Regions from separate parts of the Pseudomonas sp. C2.3V genome, predicted to be linked through region 2. Evidence: predicted binding sites of a transcription regulator. Region 2 holds the regulator's gene; the other holds the start of a gene.
What was found. The regulator FliA, encoded in region 2, starts transcription of late flagellar genes. The targets are predictions, from matches to a motif close to CTAAAGTTTNNNNNNNNNNNGCCGNTAA.
Positions count from the first base shown of each region.

Region 1: motA (flagellar motor stator protein MotA) is a predicted target of FliA. The motif match lies at 2,612-2,639, and genes of this name have one in related genera.

Region 1 covers NZ_JBZUBN010000001.1:563,000-570,624, reverse strand. Annotated here, with positions in the region: gene rsgA (small ribosomal subunit biogenesis GTPase RsgA) at 1-560, shown strand, start outside; gene motB (flagellar motor protein MotB) at 584-1,693, opposite strand; gene motA (flagellar motor stator protein MotA) at 1,706-2,557, opposite strand; gene AC4LF3_RS02805 (HDOD domain-containing protein) at 2,672-4,222, shown strand; gene rhdA (thiosulfate sulfurtransferase) at 4,265-5,077, shown strand; gene asd (archaetidylserine decarboxylase) at 5,228-6,121, shown strand; gene AC4LF3_RS02790 (cyclic-di-GMP receptor FimW-related protein) at 6,225-7,625, shown strand, end outside.
Region 2 covers NZ_JBZUBN010000001.1:1,706,546-1,714,170, forward strand. Annotated here, with positions in the region: gene sodC (superoxide dismutase [Cu-Zn] SodC) at 1-264, opposite strand, end outside; gene flhA (flagellar biosynthesis protein FlhA) at 544-2,643, shown strand; gene flhF (flagellar biosynthesis GTPase FlhF) at 2,654-3,982, shown strand; gene fleN (flagellar synthesis regulator FleN) at 4,158-4,985, shown strand; gene fliA (RNA polymerase sigma factor FliA) at 4,982-5,722, shown strand; gene AC4LF3_RS08075 (chemotaxis response regulator CheY) at 5,802-6,176, shown strand; gene AC4LF3_RS08080 (protein phosphatase CheZ) at 6,196-6,981, shown strand; gene AC4LF3_RS08085 (chemotaxis protein CheA) at 7,008-7,625, shown strand, end outside.

The sequences.
Region 1 (7,625 bases), 1.1 Mb from region 2:
CTATTCTACTGTTGAACAAGGCTGATCTGATCGATGAAAGTAATGCCGAGCGGATGGATAACCTGCTGGGCATCTACAACAACCTGGGCTACCCCTTGCTCGAAGTATCGGCGTTGAACGGCCTAAGCCTGGACAAGCTGAAAGAGACGCTCGATGGACACATCAGTGTTTTCGTAGGGCAGTCCGGTGTAGGCAAATCATCGCTGGTAAACGCCTTGCTGCCGGGCGTGGACACGCGTGTCGGGGCTTTGTCCGAGATAACCGGCAAAGGAACGCATACGACCACCACGGCCCGCCTGTTCCACTTCCCGGGCGGTGGCGATCTGATCGACTCACCCGGTATCCGCGAGTTCGGCCTGGGTCATGTAAGCCGTCAGGATGTGGAAGCCGGCTTTATCGAGTTCGCCGACCTTATCGGGCATTGCCGCTTCCGTGACTGTAAGCACGACCGGGAGCCGGGCTGTGCTTTTCTAGCGGCGCAGGAAGAGGGACGAATTCACCCTCAACGCATGGCCAGTTACCGTCACATTATCGCCAGCCTGCCCGAACCTGAGTACTAGGTCCGGGCAGACCCTCTTTACCGCTAGGGCTTAGGCGGCGGGCTCATTTGCAGCGCACCGTCGTCGAAGGCATTGATTTCCTTCTTCAGGTCGATGCCCTTGAGCGGGTTGGCCAGATTACTCGTAGCCTTCACGCTACCGGGGCTACCGGTCGAGGCACCCGTGTCGCTGCCTGCCGGAGCCTGGCCCGGAGTCGCGGCCGGCGGGGTATCGGCTTGGCCGCCATTGTCACCCTCGATGGCCTTCTGAGCCTTCTTGGTCAGAACAACAATGTCGATACGACGGTTGACCGGATCGAGCGGGTCCTTGCGATCGAACAGTGCCGACGAGGCATACCCTACTACACGGGCCACCTGGTTCTCTGGGTAACTACCTGCCACCAGCGCTCGACGGGCCGCATTGGCACGAGCAGCCGACAGTTCCCAGTTGCCGTAGTATCCCTTCCCTACGAACGGCTTGGCATCGGTGTGACCGCTGATGCTGATCTTGTTTGGAACTTCCTTGATCGTATCCGCCATGGCCAGCAGGATATTCTCGAAGTACATCTTCAGTTCAGCACTGCCCGAGTCGAACATCGGCCGATTTTCCGCATCGACGATCTGGATACGCAGGCCGTCCTGAGTGATCTCGAGCAGGATCTGATCCTTGAAACGCTGCAGATCCGGGTTCTCGTTGATCTTGTTCTGCAATTCCTGCAGGAGCAGTTGCAGGCGCTCCTTGTCGATCTTCTCCGCGATGTTCTCGGCCTGCTGAGCATCAATGCCGCCCGCATCAGCCGGACTCGGCTTGGTAGTCTGGTCGATCTGCTCCTCATCAGTGCTATCAGGTGAATCCGGCGTCTTAGGGTCATTTTCCATCGTCGGGTTCAGCGTCTGATTGGGAGACGGTGTTGGCGTACCGCCAAGGTCGATCACATAAGGACTTCCGCTTTCCGTAAACCCGATCGGGTCCTGAAAGTAGCCTGAAATGGCGATCCGCTGCTCGGGAGTGGTCGAAATCAACAGCCACATCACCAGGAAGAACGCCATCAGGGCTGTCATGAAGTCGGCGAAGGCAATCTTCCAGGCGCCGCCATGGTGCCCGCCTTCAACTTTCTTGACGCGCTTTATGATAATGGGCTGGTTGTTATCCATGACGGCTTAACCTCACGCGCCGCGCATTGCTTGCTCAAGCTCGATGAAGCTTGGGCGATGGGCGGGATACAGGACTTTACGACCGAACTCGACAGCCACGGTTGGCGGCATGCCCGATGCGGAAGCAACCAGGGTGGCCTTGATGGACTCGAGAACGTTCAGTTCTTCTTTGGCGTCATGCTCGAGCGAGGCCGCCAAGGGTGCAAAGAAGCCGTAGGACGCCAGAATACCCAGGAAAGTACCTACCAGGGCGGTACCTACGCTCGCACCAATCTTGATGGTGTCCCCTTCGGCCAACAGGCCCATGGTAATTACGATACCCAGTACCGCTGCCACAATACCCATGGCTGGCATACCGTCGGCGATCTTGGCTACGGCATGAGAAGGGTGCTCAAGGTCAGCCTTGGTGCTATTCAGCTCCATGTCGAATAACCCTTCCAACTCGTGCGGAGCCATATTGCCAGACGACATCAGACGCAGATAATCAGTGATGAAGGCTGTCATCCGTGCATCTTTGAGGATGGCTGGGTATTTGCTGAAGATCGGGCTTTCGTTAGGCTCTTCAATATCGCCCTCAATGGACATCATGCCCTCACGACGGCTCTTGTTGAGGATTTCGTAGAGTAGCTTGAGCACGTCCAGGTAGTACGCATGAGTGAAGCGATGACCAAACATGGACAAAGACTTCTTAAACACGATCTTGAAGGTGCTGCCCGAGTTGGCCTGTAAAAAGGCACCCAACGAAGCGCCACCAATCGTCAGCACTTCGTAAGGATGCACGAGAGCCATGATACTGCCGCCCGACAGCACAAAGCCTGCGAGTATGCTACCGATGACAACGATAATGCCGATGATCTTGACCATGATTTTCAAACACTTCTAGTTAAACAAGGGCCCACAAAGAGGCTGCTGATTTAGTTATCGGATAATCTGCGCCAGACTGTAGGTATTTCTGTAAGCCATTCATGCGAGCTCTCTATGTCCATTACTACCGCTCGTCCAAATACGCTCGACGCCTGGCTGAAAAGGCTGGAAAGCGTACGTTTATCCGTACCCCAGGAAGTCAAGGAAGATGTCCGCAGGGCTCTGGCCAATGGCAACAAGACCGTTCCTGAAATTGCCGAGGTGGCGCTTCAGTCACCGATCCTGTCGCTGGTGCTGCTAAGGGAGTCCAACCGAAGCCAGCTTGGCCGGGAGAATCCTGCGGTTTCGCTGGAAGTAGCCTTGAGCCGGCTCGGACTGGGTCCCACTGAGTACCTGTTATCGGCACTTCCGTCGGAAGCTAAAGAGAAATACTCGCCAGCCCTTTCGCAGCTCCTGTTGATCAGCGAACACGCCATGGCGCAGGCCAATGGCCTCTTCGGCAATACCCTGGCTCGCCTGCGCCAGGAGGTTCGTCTCTCTACGCTTCTGTTCCTGGCGCCCGTGTGGCCACTGGCTCAGGCTTATCCAGAACTCTGGGAAGAATGGGAGCAGCGGGTACTGGGCAACAACGAGCCGGCCATCACGGTCGAGCAGGAGCTGCTTGGCGTACCCCTTCTGGACCTGTGCCTGACCCTAGCCGAGCGCTGGAGCCTGCCCGCCTGGGTTGTAGACGGATATCGCCTGCTGGTGAAGGACCGTCGCCGCCTGGTCAAGGCGCTGCACATTGCCCACAACGATGCCCATCCTCTTCAGCAGCAACAGCGCCTGGATGAAGACTTGCCGCTACGTCGGTGGCTCACCCAGCCCGGCAACACAATTTTGTTGGCGAATGGCCTGGCCGTGGCCGCCCACCAGAGCTGGAGCAACCCGCACATCCTCCGCTGGCAACGGCTGGTCGGCCTCTATATGCATGAGTCACTGGATCATATTCAGCAGGTCACCCATCAGGCCGCCGCGCAGCATGCTCGCCAACAGTTCATTCCAGGCCTTTGGCATCCGGCCGAAGCCCTGATCTGGCCCTGGGATGCAAGACGCCTGCACTCAAACAGGAAGGCCGCGCCTGACACCCAATCAGCCGCGACCAATAACCAAACGACAGGCGATGGGCTGGACGCATGGCGCCGATATTGTGCCGAACTGGTAAAGACGCCCAGTCCCTTTAGCAACGGCATCCAGCTGACGGCTTGCGCCAGGGATGCCTTGGCGGCAACCGGCCTGCCACGCCTGCTCCTGTTGACACCCGATGCGGACCAGACAGTGCTCATGGCCCAAGGCATCCATGGCCTGCCCGAAGCAGCCAAGGGGCTTCAGCTGCCTATCAACAATCATCCCCTGCTGCGCAAGCTGATGAGCGATCCCGCCCAACTTCGTATTACCTCGGAGAACAGCGCGCAGTTTCGCCCTCACCTGCCTGGTAATCTGCAAGCCCTGTTTCCACACTCACACATGGTGCTGCGCTCGATGGGCAGCAAAGGTCGCGTCACGATGCTGGCTATCATTGACAACAGGGGCGAGCCGTTTTCCGAGCGTGACCAGCAGGCTATCAACAAAACCGTTACCTGCATTGAGCGTGGCGTGATGAATTACGTCCAACGGCTTACATGATCGCTACAATCGAACCCATGATTTCAGACCGGATGACCTGATATGTCCTTTACAGACCTGCCGCTCGTGATCGAGCCTGCCGACCTTGCCGCCCGCCTCGATGCGCCAGAGCTGATTCTGGTCGATCTATCCAGCGCTGCGCACTATGCCGAGGGGCATGTGCCCGGCGCCTACTTCGTTGCGCCCCAACGTACACAACTGGGCAAACCTCCAGCGCCAGGGCTTCTCCCTGAAAAAGCCGACCTGGAAATATTGTTCAGCGAACTGGGCCATCGCCCTGAGGCCGTTTATGTCGTGTATGACGACGAAGGCGGTGGCTGGGCAGGACGTTTTATCTGGTTGCTGGATGTGATCGGTCATCACCGCTACCATTACCTTAACGGCGGCCGTCATGCCTGGGTCGAAGCGGGCCTGCCATTGACACAGGATGTGCCACCGCCAGCTGATACGCCAGTCAACCTCACGCTGCATGATGAGCCTACTGCAACGCGTGAGTATCTGCAGAGCCGCCTGGGTGCGGAAGACCTGGCCATTTGGGATGCACGCGGGCCACAGGAATATCGAGGCGAAAAAGTCCTAGCAGCCAAGGGCGGGCATATCCCGGGCGCCATCAATTTCGAGTGGACGGCCGGCATGGACCCGGCACGTAGCCTACGTATCCGCAGCGATATGGCCGAAACACTTAATGCCTTGGGGATCACGCCCGACAAGGAAGTGATTACCCATTGCCAGACGCACCACCGCTCGGGATTTACCTATCTGGTCGCCAAGGCGCTGGGTTACCCCCGAATCAAGGGTTATGCCGGCTCCTGGGGAGAATGGGGAAATCATCCGGATACACCGGTCGAACGCTGATAGCAGGTTTCCAGCAGCGAGCCGAATGGCTGTACAATGAAACGAGAACTGGGTCACGGCAATCTGACCCGGCCTTTTCTGTTTTGCCTTGTCTGGCCTCGCCCGCGGATTCACGCTTCATATATTGCCGCTCAAGGACACACCATGAATTTGAAAAACCGCCTGTTCATTCTTAGCCAGCACGTACTGCCTCATCACTTCCTGTCACGGTTGATTGGCGGCTTCGCCGAGTGCCGGATGCCCTGGTTCAAGAATGCCCTGACGGCATGGTTTGCTCGTCGCTACGACGTGGATATGCGCCAGGCTCAGGTCGAAGACCTGACGGCATACGAAAACTTCAATGCATTCTTTACCCGCAGCTTAAAGCCAGATGCACGTCCGCTACCGGAAGATCCGACAGCCATTGTCAGCCCGAGCGACGGCGAAGTTAGCCAGATCGGTCAGGTCGAGCATGGCCGTATTTTCCAGGCCAAGGGGCATAGCTACAGTCTGCTGGAGCTTGTAGGTGGTGATGCCCAACGGGCTGCACCGTTCATGGGTGGATCGTTCGCGACGATCTACTTATCGCCCAAGGACTATCACCGCGTACACATGCCCATTGCCGGCACGCTGAAAGAGATGGTGTATGTGCCCGGGCGAATCTTTTCGGTCAATCACCTGACCGCCGAGAACGTTCCGGAATTGTTTGCCCGCAATGAACGTGTCGTGTGCATCTTTGATACCGAACGCGGTCCGATGGCCATGATTCTGGTCGGTGCTATGATCGTGGCCAGTATCGAGACCGTTTGGGCCGGTATGGTGACACCACCCAAGCGCATGTTGAAAACAACACGTTACGACGAAGCGGCACGTGCGCCCATTCATCTAGAAAAAGGTGAAGAAATGGGCCGTTTCAAGCTGGGCTCCACGGTTATCGTCCTGTTTGGCCCTGATCAAGTGAACTGGGCTCAGGAGCTAGGCGCCTTCAGCACGGTCAATATGGGACAGCAGATTGGCTCGCCCAAGGTCGCCGAGGTTATCGAGCCTCTGTTGGGAGACGTCTGACACCTGCGACACAGGGACGCTAGCCCGATACCGCTGGCGTCCAGTAGTTGAATATTGGGGATAATGACTGTTATCGCCGCTCAGTCTGGAGAACCGACAGTCAATGGATAGTAAAGGCCCTCAGCAGTTGCTGCGGGTACCGACGCCCACGCAGCGGAGCCTTACGTTCTGCGAAGCCAGCCCCGCCGGATTGAAACGCTGGCTGGACCAATTGCCGCGAGCAAAGCTCGGGGAAGTGGCGCGTCTGTTGTACCAGGGGATGCTGGAAATCAACCAGCTGATCCAGTCGAACGATCAACGTCTGCGCATGCTTGAGTTGTTGCGACCGGAAGTGAACCGGACGTGTGTCATGCTCGAACGCCATGTTCTTGACCAGCCCATTGTGCTGGACGAGCGCTCACGCAAGGTAGCCAACCTGTGTCAGGCGCTACAGAACCATATGGCGGCAGGCTACAAGTTGGTGGTGGTCGACGAACTCAATACGCCCTCGCGTGATCGGGCCAGCCTGTTACCATTGGCCCTACAGCGCGCCATGAAAGGCCTTTACGGCCCGCTGATTCGCGCAGCCCAATTGTATACCCCAGCAGCCGATCATCTCTGGCTGGAGCTGCATCAGCTCTTCCAGATCGCCCTGCGTCTCAATCTGCAGGGCCAGCGTGTACGGGACGACCTACTGACGCGCCCTGATGGCCAGAGTTTGCAGGAGGCCTATGCTGTCCCGCTGCTATTTGGGGCAGCGCGGTGTAACCAGATGCGCCAGCGTCAGATTGCCCAGCTGGTCGAGTACCTCGATCAATGGGCAAATCTCGTGCAGATAAAACCTGCTGACCAGCCAGGCGTACTGTTTGTAGTCGCACCTCAGATCGATGCGCCGCCACGTTACCGAACCCTCCTCAAGGAGGCCAGCCTGAGCGGCCTGCTAGGCCTGTCAACACAGGTATTGGTCAGTCAGATTTCTGATTATCTGGCATTGCCGCCGGAGGAGCGCAGCCGTGCACGCCTGCCAGTGCAGCCGGACATCAGCACGGACCTGCTGCAACACCTGCGCGCGGCATGGGGCCAGGAATCCGACCGGGCCTTTCAGCGCACCCCGGGTCAAGGACGCCTGGAGATCTGCATTGGCATGAGTGCGCTGCACTATCACCTTTCGGGTCGCGTAGCCTTTGCCCAGACGCTCAACCTGCCGGAACCACCCAAGTCCAAGCCGGACTTTGCCCCGGCCGAGAAGACGTCGGATGTATGGTCACTGGCCTTCGATGCCGAGCACAATACAAGTTTGGACGCGCATGAGGAAATCCACTACGACACGCCTGTGGATGTGAAAAGCGAACAGATTGAGCTGGATAAAACCTACCCCCTCTTCTCGCTGCCCATCGTCAATCACAGTCCGGGCGGCTACTGCGTCAGCTGGCCTGGGGAAGTGCCGGACCAACTGCAAGCGGGTGAAGTGCTGGGGCTGCGCGGCCTGAACGAGAACAGCTGGGGGATTGCAGTCATTCGCTGG
Region 2 (7,625 bases):
TGCCGGCGTGTTCTTGCCATCGACTTCTGCAGCGTCACAGCTGGGTTTGGCATGAATATGGAATCCATGTGTCCCTGGCTCCAGCCCTTTTAGCTCAGGTGTAAATACCAAGCCGTAGTCAGTCTTTACGACGGTGACGCTGCCTACACTTTCGCCCGGACCTTTCTCTGTTGCGATATTTAATGGAACAGTCACGGCGTCATCCGCCTGGGCCATACCAGCGAGTCCTGCTGACATCAGCGTTACGGCAATCCATTTTTTCATCGGGTTCTCCTGTTATCCACTTTATGCGCGTCTTGTGAAGGGACCTCATATGCGTGTTCAGGTTTCCTTATTACGGTGCTCGTATCAACAGTGGCTAAAGGCCGGCCTCAAGAAAACAGTCGTGCAGGCCGATATAACAGGCGCAAACGCAACAAATTCAAACAAAAAAGGAACTTGGCCCGTTGCTTGCTGAATAGCCTGCATCAAGACGCTCTGACGTCAAAAGATTGATATGCAAGGCATTCAAGAGGAACGACTGTGAAAGTTAATCACGGGCAAATGTTGACCAATGTTCGCAGCCTGAGCCGCGGTAACCTGGCTGTACCGATATTGGTTCTGGCCATGCTCGGCATGATGACATTGCCGATCCCGCCGTTTCTGCTGGACGTGCTGTTTACCTTCAATATCGCGCTGTCGATCGTGGTATTGCTGGTGAGCGTTTATGCGCTACGGCCTTTGGACTTTGCGGTGTTTCCGACGATCCTGCTCGTGGCCACGTTGCTGCGCTTGGCATTGAACGTGGCGTCTACACGTGTCGTTCTTTTGCATGGTCATGATGGCCATGCCGCTGCCGGTAAGGTGATTCAGGCCTTTGGTGACGTAGTGGTGGGTGGTAACTACGTTGTCGGTGCGGTCGTGTTCGCCATCCTGATGATCATCAACTTTGTGGTAGTGACCAAGGGTGCTGGTCGTATCTCCGAAGTATCCGCGCGTTTCACCCTGGACGCCATGCCTGGTAAGCAGATGGCCATCGACGCTGACCTGAACGCCGGTGTGATCGATCAGGCCGAAGCAAAGAAGCGTCGTGTCGAGGTAGGTCAGGAAGCTGACTTCTACGGCTCAATGGATGGTGCCAGCAAATTCGTTCGCGGTGATGCGGTTGCCGGTCTGCTGGTACTGTTCATCAACCTGCTCGGTGGTATCGCGATCGGGATGATGCAGCATAACCTGAGCATTGCCGATGCAGGCCGTATCTATGCACTGCTGACTATTGGTGACGGTCTGGTTGCCCAGGTGCCTTCGCTGTTGCTGTCTGTTGCGGCTGCCATCATGGTAACGCGTGTGTCTTCTTCCGAAGACATGGGGCAGCAGGTCAACCGTCAAATGTTCGCCTCGCCAAAGGCGCTTGCTGTCTCTGCGGCCATCATCATTGCCATGGGTCTGGTGCCCGGCATGCCGCACGTGCCGTTCTTGGGTTTGGGCTTCATGGCTGCTGCCGGTGCCTATTTCATCTGGGATCGCCAGCGCAAGGTCAAGCAAGTGGCCGAGCAGGAAGCCAAGCGTCAGCAGGATCTCGCTCCGGTACAGCGCCCCGCTGAAACCAAGGAGCTGGGCTGGGATGACGTAACGCCTGTCGACATGGTTGGCCTGGAAGTAGGTTATCGCCTGATTCCTTTGGTGGATCGCAACCAGGGCGGTGAGCTGCTAACACGTATCAAGGGTGTTCGCAAGAAGCTGTCCCAGGATCTTGGCTTCCTTATGCCTGCTGTACATATTCGCGACAACCTGGAGCTGATGCCCAATGCTTATCGTTTGACACTGATGGGCGTGAATGTTGCGGAAGCCGAAATCTATCCGGACCGCGAACTGGCTATCAACCCGGGTCAGGTATTCGGCACGTTGAATGGTGTGATTGCCAAAGATCCGGCGTTTGGCCTTGATGCGGTTTGGATTGACGTCAGTCAGCGTGATCAGGCGCAGTCCCTGGGCTATACCGTGGTCGATGCCAGCACGGTCGTTGCGACCCACCTCAACCAGGTTCTCCAAAAGCATGCCCACGAGCTGTTGGGGCATGAAGAAGTGCAGCAATTACTGCAGCTTCTGGCCAAGAGTTCGCCCAAGTTGGCCGAAGAACTGGTGCCAGGCATGATTTCCTTGTCTACGCTTCTTAAGGTATTGCAGCAATTGCTGCAGGAGCAGGTCTCGGTACGTGATGTTCGTACGATTGCTGAGGCTATTGCGAATGTGGCGCCGCGTAGTCAAGATCCTGCCGTCATGGTTTCGTCGGTTCGTGTGGCGCTGTCCCGTGCAATCGTCCAGAACATCATTGGACTGGAGCCCGAGCTGCCTGTTATTACGCTGGAACCGAGATTGGAACAGATGTTGCTTAATGGTATGCAGAAGGCCGGACAGGGTGTTGAAGATGGCATGTTCCTGGAACCAGGAATGGCCGAGAAATTGCAACGCTCTCTGGTAGATGCAGCACAGCGTCAAGAAATGATGGGTAAGCCAGTCGTGTTACTGGTAGCCGGTGCGATTCGCGGGATGATGTCCCGCTTCGCGAGAATGGCAGTTCCCACGATGTCTGTGCTGGCTTATCAGGAAATTCCGGATAACAAACAAGTCACCATTATCGCAACGGTTGGCCAGAACGGCTGAGGTTTGAACCATGCAAGTTAAACGCTTTTTTGCTGCTGATATGCGTCAAGCCATGAAAATGGTTCGTGACGAACTGGGTGCAGATGCCGCGATCCTGAGCAATCGCCGTGTTGCCGGTGGCATTGAGCTGACCGCTGCCCTGGATTATCAAGCGCCGACTCCCACTGCGCCGAATTCTGCGCTGGAAGCCGAGCTGCGTAAAACCCAAGTGCGTATCGCCGAAGCCCACGCTGAACTGGCCATTCGCTCGCCTAACCAGGGTGTCGCTGCGCCGCAAGCCAACGCTAGTCAACTCTTTGGCAGTGAGCAGATCAGCGCTCGCCAGGAACCTGTTATCTCCGAGCCCAAAGTTGCCCAGCCAGCACCTGCCGTTGCCGCCGCGCCTTCTGCCGAAGAGCGCCGCGCGCTGGATGCCATGCGCTCCGAGATCACCGGGCTACGTGAATTGATTGAAGTGCAGCTGGGCTCTATCGCCTGGGGCCAGATGCAGGACAAGCGTCCTGACGAAGCAAACTTTTGGCGCCGTCTGCAACGCATAGGTCTTCCGGCTGATCTGTGCCGTGACCTGATGGCGCGTGTGGCAAATGTGAACGAGCCCCGTCAGGCCTGGCGTATGCTGTTGGCCCACCTGACCCAGGCAATCGACACGCCCCAGGTTGATCTGCTGGAAGAGGGCGGTATCGTCGCGTTCGTCGGTCCCGCCGGATCGGGTAAGACCACTACGCTGTCCAAAATGGCAGCGAGCTATGTTCTGAAGTATGGCGCGCAAAGTCTTGCGCTGGTCACCATGGATAGCCATCGCATCGGCGCCCAAGAGCAAATCAAGACGTTGGGTCATATTCTCGATGTGCCGGTTACCGTTGTAGATCCACGTCAGTCGTTGGCTCAGGCGCTTGAGCCACTGGCTCGCAAGCGCATGGTCCTGATCGATACGGCAGGTATCCCGGCCAATGACCCCTCCCTGCGTCTGCAGCTGGAAGCGCTGGCTAATGAGAAACTGAAGATTCGCAACTATCTGGTCATGGCTGTAACCAGCCAGAGCCAAGTGCTGAAAGCGGCTTATCACAACTACAAGGGGTGCGGTCTGGCTGGTTGTGTTCTGACCAAACTGGATGAATCCGCGACGTTGGGTGAAGCGCTCGGTATAGCCATTAGCCATCATATCCCGGTAGCCTATCTCTCCGACGGTCCTCGCATCCCTGACGACCTGCATATTGCGCGCAAGCATCAGCTGGTTAGCCGTGCAGTCAATCGTCAGCTGACCGAGGAGCCAGCAGAGGAAACCATGGCGGATATGTTTGCCGAGCTCTATCAAAAGCCGGCCAAGCGCGTCGGTTAAGTTACAGTTTTTTGCGAGTTGGGTAAGGTTTTTGCAATAGAAGGTTTACAGGCGTCGTAGTGTCAGAAAGCAGTACACGCTTCAGGTTTAAGTGCCAGCTGGCTCGTTAGCATAACGATCTGGCTACACCATAAGTGCCCCTACGGGCTGGCTGGTTTTTCATAGGTGTACAGCAATGGGTATGCATCCCGTACAGGTAATTGCAGTGACAGGCGGCAAGGGAGGCGTTGGGAAAACCAACGTTTCGGTAAACCTTTCGCTAGCGTTGGCTGAACTGGGCCGACGTGTCATGTTGCTCGATGCCGACTTGGGCTTGGCAAACGTCGACGTTTTGCTCGGTTTGACTCCGAAGCAGACGCTCGCCGATGTGATCGAAGGCAAATGTGATCTTCGCGACGTGATTTTGCAAGGCCCTGGCGGTATCCGGGTCGTTCCGGCGGCTTCCGGTGCGCAAGCCATGGTGCAGTTGTCGTCTCTTCAACATGCCGGTCTGATCCAGGCATTCAGTGACATCAGCAACGATATCGATGTGCTTGTTGTCGATACGGCTGCTGGCATCGGTGATTCGGTCGTGAGCTTTGTACGGGCTGCCCAGGAAGTGCTTCTGGTGGTCTGTGATGAGCCTACTTCGATCACGGACGCTTATGCGCTTATCAAGATGTTCAACCGCGATCATGGAATCACGCGGTTTCGCGTACTGGCGAATATGGCATTGACGCCCCAGGAAGGTCGCAATCTCTTTGCTAAGCTGACCAAGGTAACTGACCGTTTCTTGGATGTGGCTCTGCAGTATGTGGGTGCGGTTCCTTTTGATGAATGTGTACGGAAAGCCGTCCAGAAGCAGCGGTCCGTATACGAAGCATACCCGCGCTCCAAAGCCGCTCTGGCTTTCCGGGCCATTGCCCAGAAGGTGGATGCTTGGCCCTTGCCAGCCAACCCACGCGGTCACTTGGAGTTTTTCGTCGAACGATTGGTGCAACCCACTGTAGGGCCAAATGTATGACAGCGTCCAGCGGTCTCCGTATGTACAGTAAATCTCAGACCCATTCACAGCAGGAGCAACTGATCAATCAGTATGCGCCGCTGGTCAAGCGCATTGCCTATCACCTGTTGGCGCGTCTGCCTGCCAATGTACAGGTGGAAGATCTCATGCAGGCCGGCATGATCGGCCTGCTCGAGGCCTCCAAGAAGTACGATGCCGGCAAAGGTGCAAGCTTTGAAACCTATGCCGGTATCCGTATCCGCGGAGCCATGCTGGACGAGGTTCGCAAAGGTGATTGGGCACCTCGTTCGGTGCATCGTAACAGCCGTATGGTGGCCGATGCGATTCGTGCTGTTGAAGCAAGAACGGGTCGTGACGCTAAAGATCCTGAAGTTGCTGCCGAACTTGGTGTAAGCCTTGAAGAATATTACGGCATTCTCAATGACACATTGGGAAGTCGCCTGTTCAGCTTCGATGACTTGATGGAAGAGGGTGAGCACGGTCTCGAAGAGAGCGGAGCCCATGATTTCGAGCCAGGTCGAGGACTGGAAGATGATCGTTTCAAGCAGGCCCTGGCGGAAGCCATTGCCAATCTTCCAGAGCGTGAGCGTCTCGTCTTGTCGCTGTATTACGACGAGGAGTTGAACCTAAAGGAAATCGGAGAGGTGCTTGGGGTAAGTGAATCCCGAGTCTGTCAACTGCACAGTCAGTGCGCAGCACGTCTGCGGGCTCGTCTGGCTGAATGGCGTTCGCGCTAAGGCAAAACACTAAGCATGTATGGCATGCCTTTGAAAAGGCATGTCTGGGGTAAGGATGGAGGTCGACTTGGACAAAGATATGAAAATTCTCATCGTGGACGATTTTTCCACCATGAGACGCATCATCAAGAATCTGCTGCGAGATCTGGGGTTCACCAATACTACCGAGGCCGACGACGGCTTGACGGCGTTGCCGATGCTGCAAAGCGGCAACTTCGACTTCCTGGTAACGGACTGGAACATGCCGGGTATGACCGGTATCGACCTGCTACGGGAAGTCCGTGCCGATGCACGCCTGAAGAACCTGCCTGTTCTGATGGTAACGGCCGAAGCCAAGCGCGAACAAATTGTCGAGGCAGCTCAAGCGGGTGTGAATGGTTACGTTGTGAAGCCGTTTACTGCCCAGGTGCTCAAAGAAAAGATCGACAAGATCTTTGAGCGGGTCAACGGCTGATAACCATCTCGAGGATGTTATGGACCTTGGCAGTAAATCATTCGAAGACCTGGAATCGACCCTGAAAAAGCATGCCCAAGAGCTGGTTGCCAGCCTTGAAGATGGCAATTTCAGCCAGGCAGTGCAGCTCATCAATGAGCTCAATCAGGTGCGAGATCGTGGTCTGTATCAGGAAATCGGCAAGCTGACGCGTGAGTTGCACAACGCGATCGTCAACTTCCAGATCGATCCCCAGGCGTCCTATGCCAATGAAGTAACAAACATTGCAGACGCCACCGATCGCCTAAGCTATGTTGTGGAAATGACGGAGCGTGCTGCCAACCGTACCATGGACTTGGTCGATGCCAGCACACCGCTTATCGAATCATTTGGTAAGGACGCTCATGACCTCCACGCCGAGTGGGGCCGCTTTATGCGGCGCGAGCTCAGTGCCGAGGAGTTCCGCGAGCTGGCCAAGCGAGTCGGTGCGTTTCTGGGGCGCAGCGATGAGGACGCCCACAAGCTGTCTTCGTTGCTGAACGATATCCTGTTGGCGCAGGACTATCAGGATCTTACCGGTCAAGTCATCAAGCGTGTGACGAACCTTGTTACACAAGTCGAGCGCGATCTCGTCAAGCTGGTCCGTATGGCCGGTCAGGTGGATCGTTATGCAGGAATTAGCCACGACCACGTCAAGGCCATCGAAGAAATTCAAAAAGAAAAGTCTTCGAAGGGTGAAGGTCCGCAGATTCATGCCGATAAAAGAGAAGACGTCGTATCCAGCCAGGATGACGTAGATGACCTTCTGTCCAGCCTTGGTTTCTAAACCTGGCCTTTTTGGAGAGTGCATGAATGAGCTTCGACGCCGATGAAGAAATCCTCCAGGATTTCCTGGTAGAGGCCGGCGAGATTCTCGAATTGTTGTCCGAGCAATTGGTGGAACTCGAAAGCCGCCCGGATGATATGAATCTTCTCAACGCCATCTTCCGTGGATTCCACACGGTAAAGGGAGGGGCAGGCTTCCTCCAGCTGCACGCCCTTGTTGAGTGCTGCCACATTGCCGAAAACGTGTTCGACATCCTGCGTAAGGGTGAGCGCCGCGTTGATGCCGAGCTGATGGACGTTGTCCTTCAAGCTCTGGATACGGTAAACGAAATGTTCGGCCAGGTACGTGAGCGTACTGAGCCGACACCGGCTACTCCTGAGCTGCTGGCTGCCTTGGCACGTCTGGCGGAGCCTGAAGGCGCCGAACCTGCTCCCACTGCTGTGGAGCCGGTTCAGGTCCCTGTGGTTGCTGTCCAGGCACCTGCTGCCAGTGACGTAAGCGACGATGAGTTTGACCGACTCCTCGATGCAATCGGGAATGAGCCTGCACCTGTGGCAGCCGTTGGCTCAGCCGTACCTGCATCTGGCGACGAAATCACCGATGACGAGTTTGAATCTCTGCTGGATCAGCTGCACGGCAAAGGC